One region of the Halomonas sp. NyZ770 genome, then DNA from elsewhere that is predicted to be linked to it. Evidence: predicted binding sites of a transcription regulator. Region 1 holds the regulator's gene; each other region holds the start of a gene.
The links. Region 1 encodes FliA, which starts transcription of late flagellar genes. Its sites were predicted from a motif close to CTAAAGTTNNNNNNNNNNCNGCCGATA; they were not measured.

Region 1 (4,704 bases):
CAGTTGTGGAATGCCTATGTCGAAGTGCAGGCCGCCTCGGGCCACGCTCTGCTGGCCTGGGTGGGCGACATCCGTGACACTGAAAGTGACAAGCGCGTCGCGCGTCGCTATTGGTTGACACCCGCCCGGTTGGGTAGCGATGTACTGTCACTGCTGGTCACTCAGCTCGAAAGCGATGGGCTGGCCGCACTGACCAAGCGAGCGTGGCAACAGCTCAAGGAAAGCGACGGTGGCGAAGTGAGTCGTGAGCTGCGCCTGTTGATGGCCAGCGGTGCAGCGGCCGTGGCAGGCCACCTCGACCTGGCCGATGATGAACCAGGCCAGGCGCTGAGAACGGATCTGGTGCGGCTGTTGGGTAGCCAGCGCAAGCGCCGGGATACGGCCCTGCTGGACGCGCTGCTGCATGTGTTGATGGCCCGAGATGCCATTCGGCAACTGGGCAGTGTCAGCCTCGAGGATGTGCTATGAATGGCCAGGACCAGGCTGCCGGGCTGAGAAAATGGGCAGATTTGCAGCGCCAGCAGCGAGGCGAGCAACCCGACGAGCCTGCGGCCGACGCGCCGAGTGTCGATACTTCCACTTCGGACAAGGAAGTGGCGCAAACGAACGTTGGCACGGACGCTTCGGAAACCGCTCCCAAGGAGGTCGCAAGTGCGGCAGCGAGCATAGCGGCCCCCCGCCCGACACGCACACTGGTCATTGTGGGGTTGAGCTCAGCGGGTGCCGTGCACGTCGACAAGGTCAAAGGTCGCTTGGCGCAGTGGGCATCGCTGGGGCGCCAGTGGGCGGGCGATCCTCAGGAGTGGGACGTCAAGGTGGCAAGCCCAGAGGCAGGGTCGATGGCTGCCTTGGCGCATCACCCTCACTGGGCGCTATGGGTGAGCAGTGACGCCGAGGCCTTCGCGAGCATGTACCGTGCCCTACGCCAGATGCGTGAGCAAGGGGGGCCGCGCCGCCTGCTGGCCCTGCACGAGCCGCACCTCCCGCGTCAGGGCTTGCTGGACAACCTGCGTGATGCCGCTGCGCACTATTTGCAAATAGAGCTGTTGCTACTGGCTCGTTGATGACCCCATGACAAGGGACCGGCAATGCCTCTACAGACGATGTTGCTACGAACATTGATCAACACCGCAAAGTGGTCAACAGTGACATGGAGCGTGTTTCTCTCCAGCGCCGCGTGGGTGCTGGTGTTATCGCTGGTTGTGGGTGAATCGGCGCGGGCGGCGACAGGTAGCTGGAGCAGTCAAATGCCCGCGGTGATGGTGGCCATGAGCGATCGGGCGAGCAGCAGCCAGGCCATCAGGCCTCCGGCGGGCATACCGCTGGGCGACGCGACATTGGCGAGGGTGCAATGGCGTTTCGAGGCGCCTGCCCATGCGCCTGTCAACGCCTGGCTGTGCCATCCTGCACAATGCGTGCCCCTGAGTGGCATGCGTGGCAGCACCATGGCACTGGCAGGTCTGGAAGCCAACGCGCCGCTTCATTTGCGCTTTGCGCTGTCACCGGGGCAACGGCCCGTGCGCGTACAGGGGCTGCAGGTCATCGTGAATTATCAGTAAAGATCGTTTAGCCGTGAGGCAATAGGATGTATACAGCACAAGGCAGGATCAAGCAGAGTGAGCTGTTAACTCAATACATGCCACTGGTGAGACGTCAGGCCTTGACACTGCAGGTCAGGTTGCCCGCCAGTATCGAGCTGGATGATTTGATTCAAGCGGGCATGGTGGGCTTGCTGGAGGCGCTAGGACGCTTTGATGCCGCACAGGGCGCGACGTTTGCCACGTTCGCCAGCCAACGCATTCGGGGCGCCATGATGGATGAACTGCGCACTCGGGACTGGCTGCCGCGCAGCGTGCGCCGCTCTGCCCGCGCAGTCGATGAAACCGTACGCCGTTTGGAGCAGTCGCTGGGCAGGCCCCCTGAAGAGGTGGAAATTGCCCGTGAGCTGGAGATGCCGCTGAGCGACTATCAACAGCTGCTCAACGACACCAATAGCGGGCAGCTACTGCCCTTCGAGGAACTGGTGGCCGATGGCGGTGAGCCAGCCGGGGACGAAGGCAGCGCCAATCGCCCTTTCGAACAACTGCTTGACGAGCAGCAGCGGCACACTCTGATCGAAGCGATCGAGGCGTTGCCCGAGCGTGAAAAACTGCTGATGGCCCTGTATTACCAGGAAGAGATGAACCTCAAAGAGGTGGGGGCGGTACTGGGCGTCACCGAATCGCGGGTATCGCAACTGCATAGCCAGGCCGTCAGCCGCCTTCGTGCCCGCTTGAGCGACCACGATTGACCTTCTTATCCTCTCACGTTAACCGGCAAGGAGCCGTTGATGAACCCCTCTACGTTGATCGGCATATTTGCCAGCATGCTGTTGTTGATAAGCGTGCTGTTCTTTACCGCAGAGTCGCCAGAAAGCTTTATCAACTTGCCTGGTCTGGCCATCGTCATTACCGGTACCCTGGCGGCGACGTTCATCAGCTACCCCTTGAAGGAGGTACTGCGGGTAGTGCGCCTGGTAGGCCTGGTATTCCGCCGCGAGAACACCTATGTGCGCGATGATATCGGCGAGCTGGTGGCCATGTCGCGATTATGGTTCAAGGGCGATGTTCGAGCGGTAGAGCGGGAGCTGGAGCATACGCGCAACCCGTTTCTGCGCACCGGTATTCAACTGGTGATTGCCAACACCAAGGAAGATGAAATTTTCGACATGCTGCGCTGGCGGATCGCACGGCTGAAGGCGCGTGAGCATGCCGAAGCGCAGATTTTCCGCACCATGGCCACCTATGCGCCGGCCTTTGGCATGATTGGCACGCTGGTGGGGCTGGTCAACATGCTGGAAGTCATGGATGCGGGCGATCTGCAGGTGATCGGTCCACGTATGGCCGTGGCGCTGCTCACCACGTTTTACGGTATTCTGCTGGCCAATCTGGTCTTCAAGCCCATTGCCGTCAAACTGGAGCGGCGGACCGAAGAGCGCCTGATCACCATGAACATGGTGCTGGAAGGCATTTCTCTCATTACCAAGCGTCGCTTGCCGTCGTTCATCGAAGAGACGTTGAACTCATTCGTGGCCAACTACCACGACGAAATCCGTGATGCGAGCGTCAAGCCGCGCCCAGGCGTCGATTCGGCGCTGAAAGGGTAGCGCCATGCTCAATCACGAGGCACGGTTTGCGCTGGAACTGCCAGCGGCAGCGGGCGAGAGCGACGAAGGGTGGCTGACCAGTTACCTGGACGTCTTGACGCTGCTGATTACCCTGTTCGTGCTCTTGCTGGCGCTGACGCCTCCTGGCGGTGGGGAAGGGAGGGAGAGCGATGCCATGGGGCCGGCCAGTGCCATCATGGCCATGCCGTTGGCGTCGCTGGCCACCGGCATTCACCCACGTCACGACGGTGTGCAGCCGCAGATGGCCGGGCTGGATATTCCGGGGGTCAGTGTCTCGCAGGGCCGTGAAGGCATCACCCTGCGCATCGACGACAGTCTTTTGTTTCCCAGCGGCAATGATGTGCTAACGCCTCAGGGGCAAGTTGTGTTAGAAGGGCTCACATCGGTACTCCAAACGTTCGAAGGCCAAATCTCGGTGGAAGGGCATACGGATAATCTGCCCATTGCCACCCCGCGTTTCCCCTCCAACTGGGAGCTTTCAACGGGTCGTGCCATTGCCGTGGTGCGCCAGTTGGAGCGTCAGGGTATCGCCATTTCTCGTATGCGGGCGGTTGGCTATGCCGACACCCAACCCATGGAAAGTAACGCTACCTCGGAAGGGCGAGCTGCCAACCGACGCGTTGAACTGCTGCTCAAACAGCAGGTCGAGGGGTAAAGCACTATCTCGAGGCTATCTTCGTGTCGACGCATCATTCTCGACTGCAGTCCTTTGGCGCTGTCTTGGTACTGGATACCGACGTGCGGCAGGTTCAGGCCGTCAGCCGCAACCTGGCGGCATTACTGGGGTTACCCACCAACGAGCAGCCGCCCCCTACGCTGACGTCTCTGCTGGGCAAGCGGCTCAGCCAGCGGCTGCGCCATGAACTGCAAGGGCAGCCCCGCCTATCCGGCCCGCTCACTTTTCGCCGAGCCACCGTCGATACGCGCTTTCAACTCCAGGCCTATCGAACAGACCGACACGTCGTCGTCGAAATAGAGCCATTGCCCCCGATGGGCAAGCAGCGCCTGCTGGGAACGCTCAATGAGCGCCTGGTGCGCTTGGCCGAAGCCACGCACCAGGAGGAGCTGCTGGACTACCTGGTCGGTGCCGTTCAGGAGTTGACCGGGCATGAGCGCGTCTCGGTGTGCCATTTCGACGGCGATTGGCATGGGCTCATCGTGGCCGAAAAGTGTACGGGGCGCTTGGCAGGGCTGCGCGGGCAACGGTTTCCGGCCAGCGATTTCCCACTGGCCTTGCGGCATGCCTACGAACGTCATCCGGTGCGCTTGATTCAAGACGTCACCGCCGACACCGAGCCCCTGGTGCCCGCAGACGTCACGGCCAACCTGCGCAACTGCTTCTTGCGTGCGCCGGCTGCCGAGCGGCGCGTCTATCTGCAGCGGCTGGGGGCACACAGTGCCTTCAGTGTGGCCATGCAAAGTGATGCTGGCCTGTGGGGGCTGCTGTTCTGTCATTCGGCCCATGCCCACCCCGTGGCACCGCCCTTGCGCGATGCGGTGCGGACACTGGTGCAAATGGCGACGCAGCGGTTGTTGCT
Region 2 (4,704 bases), 760 kb from region 1:
CTGAACTGCTGAGATAAGTAGGAACTGGTGGAGTTCATTTGTGCAATCATGCCATCCAGCTGGGCAAACTGGGTGCGGTAGCGGGCAATGTTGCGCTCGATCATCAGCTCCATGCGCTCTTTGCGCTCCTTGAGGCTATCGATACGCTGCTCGGCGCCGTTCACCGACGTTTGAATCAAGCCATCATCGCCAGTAATGGCTTTGAGCGTGGAGCTCAAGCGCCCAGCAAAGCCTTCTTCTGCCTTTTCACCAGCGAAGAACGCTGCCAGACCTTCCGGATTGCTCGCGATGGCTTCGGTCAGTTTGGTGTCATCGACGGTGAGACGGCCACGTTGATCAATGGCAATACCGAACTGGGAAAGACGGCTAAAATCGCCAGTATCGGCCAGCGGGTCGGTAATATCGCGACTCAACCGTGTCTGGATAGTGCGCACCGAACGGTCACCCAACAGCTCACCCGACGTTTCACCTTCCCCGTTGAACGCCGTCATACGGCCCATGGTGGATCTTACTTCATTGTAGGTACTGACAAACTTGTCGATGGCTTCGCGAAGCAATTCAGAGTCACGCTCGATCACCAGGCTCACTGGCTCTTGAGACGTCGCGGTCAAGTCCAAGGTGACGCCTTGAATGGCTCCTTCCACGCGATTTTTGCTGCTGGTAATGGCAATGCCGTTCACTTCCAGCGCGGCATCTTGCCCAGCGCGGCGGGTGTTGGTATCCATGGCCAGGCCATCCAGGCCCGAAAAACCGATGACCGAGGCATCTTTACCGGTTTCTTTGGAGCTCAACGCCAACCGAAAGCCCGTGCCGTCGTTCACGATAGACGCCATGACACCCGACTCGGCATCGGCGTTGATTTGATCACGCACGCTCGCCAATGTACTGCCCGCCGCAATGGTAATGGTTTTGCTGCTGGCAGGGGGGGCAGTGGGGTCAAACACTCCATTGGTGTAGGTGGCACCAAAATCGAGTGTCAGGGTAGTTTCAGTGGCTGCCAGCACTTGATCCATCGTCACACTGCTGGAAGCCACACTTCCCGCACGCGCCAACTGCGTGACATTGATGTCATAGCGGCCTGCATTGGCCGTTTCACCGGCAGTAGCGCTCACTCCGTTGCCATTCACCGTGCTGGTTTGCTGGCGAAACGTAGAGGTATCGTTCAGCGCTACGATCGAATCCTGCAAGCGCCCCATGGCCGATTCCAAACGGCCCAGGGCCGAAATCTTGCTTTGCTGGGTATTTTGCTGCTGGGTGAGCGGGGCCAGTTTTTGCCGCTCAGCCGCTTGGAGCTGATTCAACAGGCCATTAAGATCCAAACCTGAACCAACGCCAAGAGAGGTAATCGTCGCCATGGTGGCTCAGCTCCTTGTGAATTTAAAAATAGACTGGGTAGGTTATCGGCTGGGGGGAAAAAAACTTTAGCCCAAGGGTAAGGGGCTGGCTATCAAAAAAGCCTGGGGGCAATCCCAGGCTTTTGTCTAATACTTCGGCAACGATTCCTCCCTGGACACTCAGTTCTGGTTCATTTGCCCCAGCATGGCCAGCTGTTGCGTCAGGTAGGCACTGGTCTGGTTCATTTGCCCTACCATGCTGTCCATGGCCACGAACTGGGCACGATAGCGTTCGATGGACTGGTCAATACGGTTTTCCATGGTGGCAAAACGGTCGTTGAGAGAGGCCACCCGGCTTTCAGAGCTGCTGACGGCATTTTCCAACCGCCCAGAGGGGCCCACCAACTGTTCGATGGCTGATGTGATCTGCCCTGCCATACCGCCCTCACTCGATTCACCGGAGAAAAAAGCTGCTAATTGGTCAGGCTGGTTGGCAATCACGCTATCCAGCTTGTCATCATCGATGGCGAGCGTGCCATTGAGCTGTAAAGAGATACCGATATCGGAAAGCACACTGAAGCCATCCCCCTCCACGCGGCTGCTCAATGCCATGCGTAATGCCGACTCTACCGCCCGCGTGGCGCTGTCGCCATTTAGCTCGCCCGCGGTACCGCTATCCGGGTTATAGGCGGTCAAACTATTGATGGTGTTTTTCAGCGCGTTGTAATCTTCCACGAACGCAGTGATTTGCTCACGAATGGCATCGCTGTCTTGGGCAACACTGACGGTACTGGTGGAATTCGCTTCTGTCAGCGTCAATGTCACGCCCTGTACCGCGCCTTCCACCTGGTTGGTGGAGCTCACGATATCGATACCGTTTACGCTGAAGCGCGCATCCTGCCCGGCTTGTACTACCTGCGTGTCACTGGTCTCGGCATCGGCGTTGAGCAACTGCGAAAAGTTGGTGCTTTCGATGCTGGCGTCTGCACCTGTTTCCGTGGCGTTGACCGAAAGACGGTAGCCCAAACCATCATTGATGATGGAGGCACTCAACCGCCCGTCACTCTGGCTGTTGATGGCATCACGCATGTCTTCGAGTGTGCTGCCATCGGCAATGGTGATGGGCGCCATCTCGCCTTCCGCAAGGTTGAAGCTGAGCGTTTGCTCGCCACTGGTAATCGCGGTATCAGCAGACGCCAGGCGTTCGGTGACCAAGCTGCCCGCCGTGGCCAATTGCTCTACCTGAACCTCGTACTGACCAGGCTGGGCATCATTGCTGCTGGCGGCACTGACAGCACTGCCTTCCACATTGGTCGAAAGACTTTCAAAGGTTCCTGGCTCATTCAGGCTTTTCGCAGATGCTTGAAAAGCAGACAGCGCGCTTTGCAGCTGCCCGTAGGCAGAAATCTGCGCCTGCTGGCTGTCGATTTGCTGTTGAATGGGTTCCAGCTTGGCACGCTCGGCCTGTTGAAGCTGAGTGAGCAGACCGTTGAGATCCAACCCTGAACCAATACCTAACGATGTGATGGAAGCCATAACTATCAATGCCTTATTTCTGCGCGTCTTGAACGCTGCGTGTCTAGTGTCAATCGCTCGAAGTGATGATGCGTTTATTCGCTCCTGAGCAGTACGATGGCCAAACCCCGCATTATGTTCCTGTCAAAAACGGGGCATTTATATTGCCGTTACTTAAAACCGTCGGCTTGTGTACTAATAACTTGAACAATATGGCTCTTTTTTTCGTTTTTATACGTAAAAACGAGTAACAATTAGAAACCTTGCAAATACAGTGGCGATCACAGCAGCTGTCTTTGCACGATTAGAGTAGCGCGCCAACACTGCACTTTTTTGACAGTAACATAATCACCTACGCCCTTTTCAACGCTCTCATGGTGGACATGCTCGCTCCACCATGGCATGCAAACATAGACCTTGGTCTAATGCCTTTGCTCATTTATAATGCACTGCAGCACATCCCCTATCCCGTGCGATTGCAGGAGCCATCCATGCCCGCAGAAGCGTTACCTCAGGCCTCCAGCGCTGCCTTTCATCTGCAACGCAGCCTGCGTCACTGCCTTTCCCGTGCTGCCGAGCTGCTTTATGAAAGCGGCCATGTCCTTGAAACCATCACCTTGCCCCAACGGGGCTTGTCCCGTCATGAGCTGAACACGCTGCGCCACCAGCAAACTGGCTGGGCCATGTGCCAGCAGGTGCTGGAAGAGAGCGGTGCCGCGACGTATAACAGCTATGGCCGTTGGGTGTTGACGGGCATGGGCCGCGAGCTGATGTTCGATATGTTTGGCCAAGGCGCCGCCGACTGCGCATAAAAAAGGTTCATTGCATTCTGGCGTGAATCAATTGGCCTCCCACAAGTGAGTTGGGCAATGACCCGGCGGGAGGGGGGCTTTAGCCCGCGATGATGGCGGCACCGGTGCTTGCCCAAGCAGTCGCCCAATGAATTGGCCTCCCACAGGCAGGCTAAAGTGGCTACTCAAGCTATCCTGAATCCACTGGCCTCACTCCCGCCACTTTGCTGTTGTGGGAGGAGGGCTTTAGCCCGCGATGATGGTGGCACCGGTGCTTGCCCAGGCAGTCGCCCAATGGATCCATGACGTGCTGATGTTCATGGCACTTTACTGGGAGTTGCTTCGCTGTCACGCCAGAATGCGAAGAGCTTAAAAAAACGCCCGCTGGGGGAAGCGGGCGCTTGGCGTGCTAACGGGGATGGTGGCCCCAGGCTGCTTAACGTAAGCCCAGCAGCGAAAGGATGAACAACACCACGACAACCAGACCCACGATATAGATAATGCTACGCATAACGGCACTCCTTGCTTTAGCGTTTCATGAAAATCAAAGGGTTGCTTCTCCCTTAACAGGCCCTTCTAGCGTAGCAGGCTTTTTTGATGTTTGCGTAATTTCCTGGAATTTGGCTGATCCGGGGCCGCTGGGGAACCTTTGGCCAGGCACTGCCTCGAAGTTTGGCCTCCCCTTTTCAAGGCTCTGCCAAGGTTCTGCGATGCGTTTTCCTCTGCTGGTGTCCTGCTGTTGTGCGCTCTCCTTCGTCTCGTTTTCTCTGCCGATGGCCTCTGCCAACGCGCCTGATGCCGCACGGCTTCAAGCGCTCGACGAACGCACCGCTGCGCTGCCCCGAGTGCATGCGGTGGTGGTCGCTCATGATGGAGAGATCGTGCACGAAATTCATCAGGGTGGGCCTGGGGTGGCGGCGCCTGCCAACGTGAAGTCGTTATCCAAAACCGTGCTGGCGGCCATTACGGGGGCGGCTATCGAAGCGGGCGTGATCGACTCGGTGGATCAGCCGTTGGCGAGCCTGCTGAACAGCCTGCCCAGCGATGCCGACCCACGGGTCAAC
Region 3 (4,704 bases), 1.9 Mb from region 1:
GCCGCTTTGCTGAATCACCCGGTGGCAGGGAATCCATAGCGCCACGGGGTTGGCGCCCACCGCGTTACCCACCGCCCGAGACGATTTCGGCGCCCCCAGCCACTGGGCGATGTGGGAGTAGCTGGCAAGCTGCCCATCCGGAATCATCAGCAGTGCCCGCCACACGTTGAGCTGAAAGTTGGTGCCCCGCACATGCAGCGAAAGTGCACCAGGCGCTGCGCTGCGCGGCGGTTCGAACAGCGCCTCGACGGCGTAACGCGTGGCGTCCGGCTGGTGGCGCAAGGTACAGCGCGGCCACTCGGCGGCCAGCTGCGCCAGAATCTCCGCTTCGGGTGTCGCTGCCAGAAAGCCCATGCGGCAAATGCCTCTCGGGGTGGTGGCGACCAGCACCTGGCCAAACGGCGTGGGGTGAACCCCATAAGCAATTTCCACGCCCTCCCCCTGGCGCTTGAACTCCCCCGGCGTGACCGCCTCCAGCGTCACGAAATGATCGTAAAGCCGCGAGCCGCCGCTCAGCCCCAGCGCTTCGGCGGTGTCGGCAAGGCTCTGGGAAGAAGCAATCAACTGCTTGCCCCGCGCCAGCGTCAACGCTTGTAAAAAGCGCTTCGGGCTCACCCCCACATAGCGGCTGAACAGCCGCTGAAAATGGAACGCACTCAAGTGTACCTGCTCGGCCACCGCCTCCAGGCTCGGCTGCTGGGCGGCGTGGGCCACCATGAAGGCCATGGCTTTTTCGATACGGGCGTAGTCGTTCATCGCGTCCATCTCACGGGCAAAGGGGCAAAAAGAGGCTGATGCTCGCTAGAGCTTACCCAGTGAAAGGCCCGACACCTACCCGAATCTTGCGCACTACACATGCCGGTAAATCACCCGCAAGGGTTGCCCCAGGTGGCGTTGCAGCGACTCGGTCTGTTGGGGGCTCATGGCCCCTGTTCTGGGGTTGATGGCCGTGAGCGAAAACCGAGCGAACCCTTGGGGGAAGGAGTAGTCGAGCTGGTGCACGCTGGCAACGCTGCCGCAGCACGGTAGCGTCTGGGGAAGGAGCGCAAAGCCACGCTGCGCGTCGTAATCCTGATCCATCAGGAGATGCCACTCAGGAAGGGTCAGCTCTTGTGCGCACAGGTGGCAGCGCACGTACTCGAAGTTGCTGCCACAGTCATGAAACATCACATGCTCTGATACCTGCTCGTCTATACTCTCTGCCTCGGGCATCCACTGCCACAACGCAGCCTTGGCCTGGGCTACCTGCTGCGCAGAGGGCAGATAGTGAGGCTCTGCCGGAATGATGACGATATGATGATCACTCATGTGAGTCACTCCGTGTGAGTCGGTCCAAGTGCGTCGGTCAATGAATACGCAACAGTCTACTCTACACGACAACCCCGCACATTCATCATGTGCGCCGCCGCCAGTCGGCCATGCCATTTACGTCAGGAGGACACGATGGCGCTGATCTCTACCCGTACCCAGCACTGGCTGGAGCGTTTGAACGGCTCCAAACACATGCTCTGGCTGATCGCCACCCTCTCGTTTCTGGAAACCATCATACTGCCCGTGCCCATCGAGCTGGTACTGATCCCGTTGATGGCGGTGAACAAACAGCGGATCTGGGCGATTGCCACGGCCACCACGCTGGGCTGCCTGGTGGCGTCGTTGGTGGGCTATAGCGTGGGCATGGTGCTCTACCAATCGGTGGGAACCTGGTTTATCGAGTTCATGGGCATGGAAGAGAGCTATCAGGCGTTTCAGGGCTTCTTCAACCGCTACGGGTTTGCCGCGATTCTGGCCATCGGCATTCTTCCCATCCCCTTCCAGGTGGCCATGATTACCGCCGGGCTCTCCGGTTACCCCATCCTGCTATTCGTGCTGGCGGCGCTGCTCTCACGCGGGCTGCGCTACTACGGGCTGGCCTGGCTAGTGAAACGCTATGGCAAACGGGTTGAAACCCTGTGGAAGCGCCATGCACTGATGACCAGCCTCGCACTGGGCAGCGCGGTGCTGGTCATCGTGTTGGTCATGCAGGCATTGGCGGGGATGATCGTATGATGGGCTAGCAGCTGATTGGCCCAGCCGTCACTCGATATAGTAACCACTGACCCGCCAGGTGCCGTTTTCCAGATGTGGGGTTACTACCTCGACCACTCGGGGGCGGTTGGCAAACTGGGTCTGGAAGGTAACGACCTTGAAGTCGCCCCGTTCAGCGCCGGGCATGGAGGTGTACTGCGAAACGCGCACTCGGCGGCGCGATTGCACCGAGCCAAAGTCCTTGCGCGACAGCGCAACGGTGCGTTCAAGCATAGTGGCAGAAAGCGGTGTGCTCAGCAGTGGCGAAGCGGCTTCCCATGCCTGTTCATACTCGCTGTTGTCGATCTTCGCCAACCACGCCAGCGCCGCCTCCTCTGCCGCCTGCACAGATGCCTGAGCCGTTGCGGTAAGCATCAACAGGGCAGCGGACAACAACAGAGCACGTAATTTGGGCATGGCAGACTCGTTAGTGGCTAAGAAAAGACGTACCTTTCTATTATCGGAAAATCGCCAGGATTCTTTAGCCCTCCGTCAGGCATAGCCGCATGAAACAGCTATTGGGATCAAGCCGGTAGCTGCCGAACGGCCCGCAATACTCGAACCCGAACCAAGCATATAAACGGCGGGCGGGTTCGAATATGTATCATCGCCCTCTCCGTTGGCTAGCCAAACCCGGCTTCTCAAATACGAAGCGCTCGTATACCATGCGCCACCTCTTTCCTTTAGCGTTCACCGTTAGGCCACCATGTCCGTCAACGCGCTCTACACCGACCTTTCCGGCTATTACGATCTGATGTGCGTCGACATCGACTACCGCGCGCAAAGTAACGCCATTCATCGCCTGCATCAGCTGTTTGGCAACGCGGGCAGCCAGCACCTGGACCTGGCCTGCGGCACCGGCCCCCACGTGCGCCATTTTCTGGATGTGGGTTACACCAGCAGCGGGCTGGACATTCACCAGCCGATGCTGGACCTGGCGGCCACCCGCTGCCCGGAAGCTCACTTTTCGCTGCAAGACATGGGCCAATTCGAGGTGGATGAGCCGGTGGATTTGATCACCTGCTTTTTATACTCCATCCACTACAACGCCAACCTGGAAAAGCTGAGCGCCTGCATCGCCAGCGCCCACCGCGCCCTGCGCACCGGCGGCGTACTGTGCTTCAACAGCGTGGACAAGGAGCGCATCGACAACGCGCTGTTCGTCAAGCACACCGCCCAGCAGGGCGAGGATCGCTTCACGTTCCGTTCGGGTTGGCACTATGCGGGGCAAGGGGAACGGCAAACGCTGCGGCTCAGTATCGAAAAAAGCACGCCTGCGGTCACTCAGGTATGGAATGACGAGCACCCCATGGTGGCGGTCAGCTTTGGCGAACTCATCGCCCTGCTGACGCCCTACTTCGAGGTGCACGTGTTCGAACACGACTACCAGACCATCACCCCGTGGGACAACGCATCTGGCAATGCCATCTTCGTGTGCGTGAAGCGCGACGGCTAAGGTATTTACCTCAGGCGTCAGCTCTCCTGGCTGGGGCGCTGCTGCTGTTGCACGCCCATCAGGAAGTTGCGCAGCATCTGGTCCTTGCACTCGCGGTAATTCTTGTGGCTTGGCTTGCGGAAGAACGCGCTCAGCTCGTGGGGGCTGAGCGGCAGCTCCACCTGCTCGAACACCTCCAGCACGTCTTCGGCCTTCATGTTCAGCGCAATACGCAGCTTCTGGAACACCATGTTGTTGTTCAGCTGGGTTTCCGGCGCAGGCACCGGGCCTTCGCGCTTGCCCCGCTTGAAGCTGATGAAGCCATTCAAAAACGCCGCCAGCTCACGGTTCTTCATGGGTACCAGCGCTTCGTCCTCGTCCTTCTTCAGCCAGGCCGTTACCTGGGCAGGCGTCACGTCCACCTCTGCCAGGGCGAAGATATTGACGATGGTGGCTTCCTTCAAATCGAAGGCATAGCGAATACGGCGAAAAATATCGTTATTGGTCAAGGGGACTCCTAACCGTTGGTGAGCGTGGCCAGCAGCTCGTCGATCTCTGCTTTCAGCTCGTTGTCTTCAATCGTTTGGGCGCTGGCCTGGGCGCGCTGCAAGCTTTCGATGGCGGCCTGGGGCTCGCCCAGCTCCACCTGCAGGGTGGCCATGGAAAAGCCAATCGAGGCCAGATGGTCGTTCGACTGCTTGGCCACCGCCTTGTCCAGCGCCTTTTGGTAGATCGGCAGCGCGTCTTCCAGCTCTTCGGTGAAGTCGGCCAGGGTTTCCCACTGCTCGGGGTGGTCTTTCTCGGTGTTCTCATGCTCGGTGCAGATCGCCTGCAGCTCGGCGTAAAGCGCTTCAAAGGTGGCGCGGTCATCCTTGGACGCGGCCTTCATCAGCTTTTCGGCCAGCTCGTACACCGCCTTGTAAATTTTGGTGTTGATCATCAAACCACGACCTTATCGACGTAAAACAGCAGGCTAAAGCACACAGGCTTCGCCGGGAAGGGGGCATTATACCTTGTGTGAGGCGGGGTACGGTGACGCGGCGGGCAATATTCGAGCAACGGCGGGCCGATTTTACGCTATGCTGCACCACTTTTTACGTTCGACCCACCTACGACTCGCTGTCAGGGCCCCTTATGCCTTTTTCTACACTCGGTTTATCCACTCCCCTCGTTCAGGCGATTACCGAACTCGGTTACCAGACGCC

Region 2: fliD (flagellar filament capping protein FliD) is a predicted target of FliA. The motif match lies at 3,031-3,057, and genes of this name have one in related genera.
Region 3: LG409_RS10455 (DUF4019 domain-containing protein) is a predicted target of FliA. The motif match lies at 2,523-2,549, and genes of this name have one in related genera.

What each region holds. Positions count from the first base shown of each region.
Region 1 is NZ_CP085143.1:150,098-154,801, forward strand. It holds gene flhF (flagellar biosynthesis protein FlhF) at 1-468, shown strand, start outside; gene LG409_RS00675 (hypothetical protein) at 465-1,064, shown strand; gene LG409_RS00680 (flagellar protein FlhE) at 1,146-1,559, shown strand; gene LG409_RS00685 (RNA polymerase sigma factor FliA) at 1,586-2,290, shown strand; gene LG409_RS00690 (motility protein A) at 2,330-3,145, shown strand; gene LG409_RS00695 (OmpA/MotB family protein) at 3,150-3,821, shown strand; gene LG409_RS00700 (sensor domain-containing diguanylate cyclase) at 3,845-4,704, shown strand, end outside.
Region 2 is NZ_CP085143.1:3,412,973-3,417,676, forward strand. It holds gene fliD (flagellar filament capping protein FliD) at 1-1,355, opposite strand, end outside; gene fliD (flagellar filament capping protein FliD) at 1,515-2,870, opposite strand; gene LG409_RS15765 (hypothetical protein) at 3,341-3,661, shown strand; gene LG409_RS15770 (serine hydrolase domain-containing protein) at 4,351-4,704, shown strand, end outside.
Region 3 is NZ_CP085143.1:2,267,159-2,271,862, forward strand. It holds gene LG409_RS10440 (bifunctional transcriptional activator/DNA repair enzyme AdaA) at 1-756, opposite strand, end outside; gene LG409_RS10445 (hypothetical protein) at 850-1,308, opposite strand; gene LG409_RS10450 (YqaA family protein) at 1,444-2,046, shown strand; gene LG409_RS10455 (DUF4019 domain-containing protein) at 2,074-2,481, opposite strand; gene LG409_RS10460 (class I SAM-dependent DNA methyltransferase) at 2,771-3,520, shown strand; gene LG409_RS10465 (DUF1456 family protein) at 3,538-4,008, opposite strand; gene LG409_RS10470 (Replicative DNA helicase) at 4,017-4,439, opposite strand; gene LG409_RS10475 (DEAD/DEAH box helicase) at 4,634-4,704, shown strand, end outside.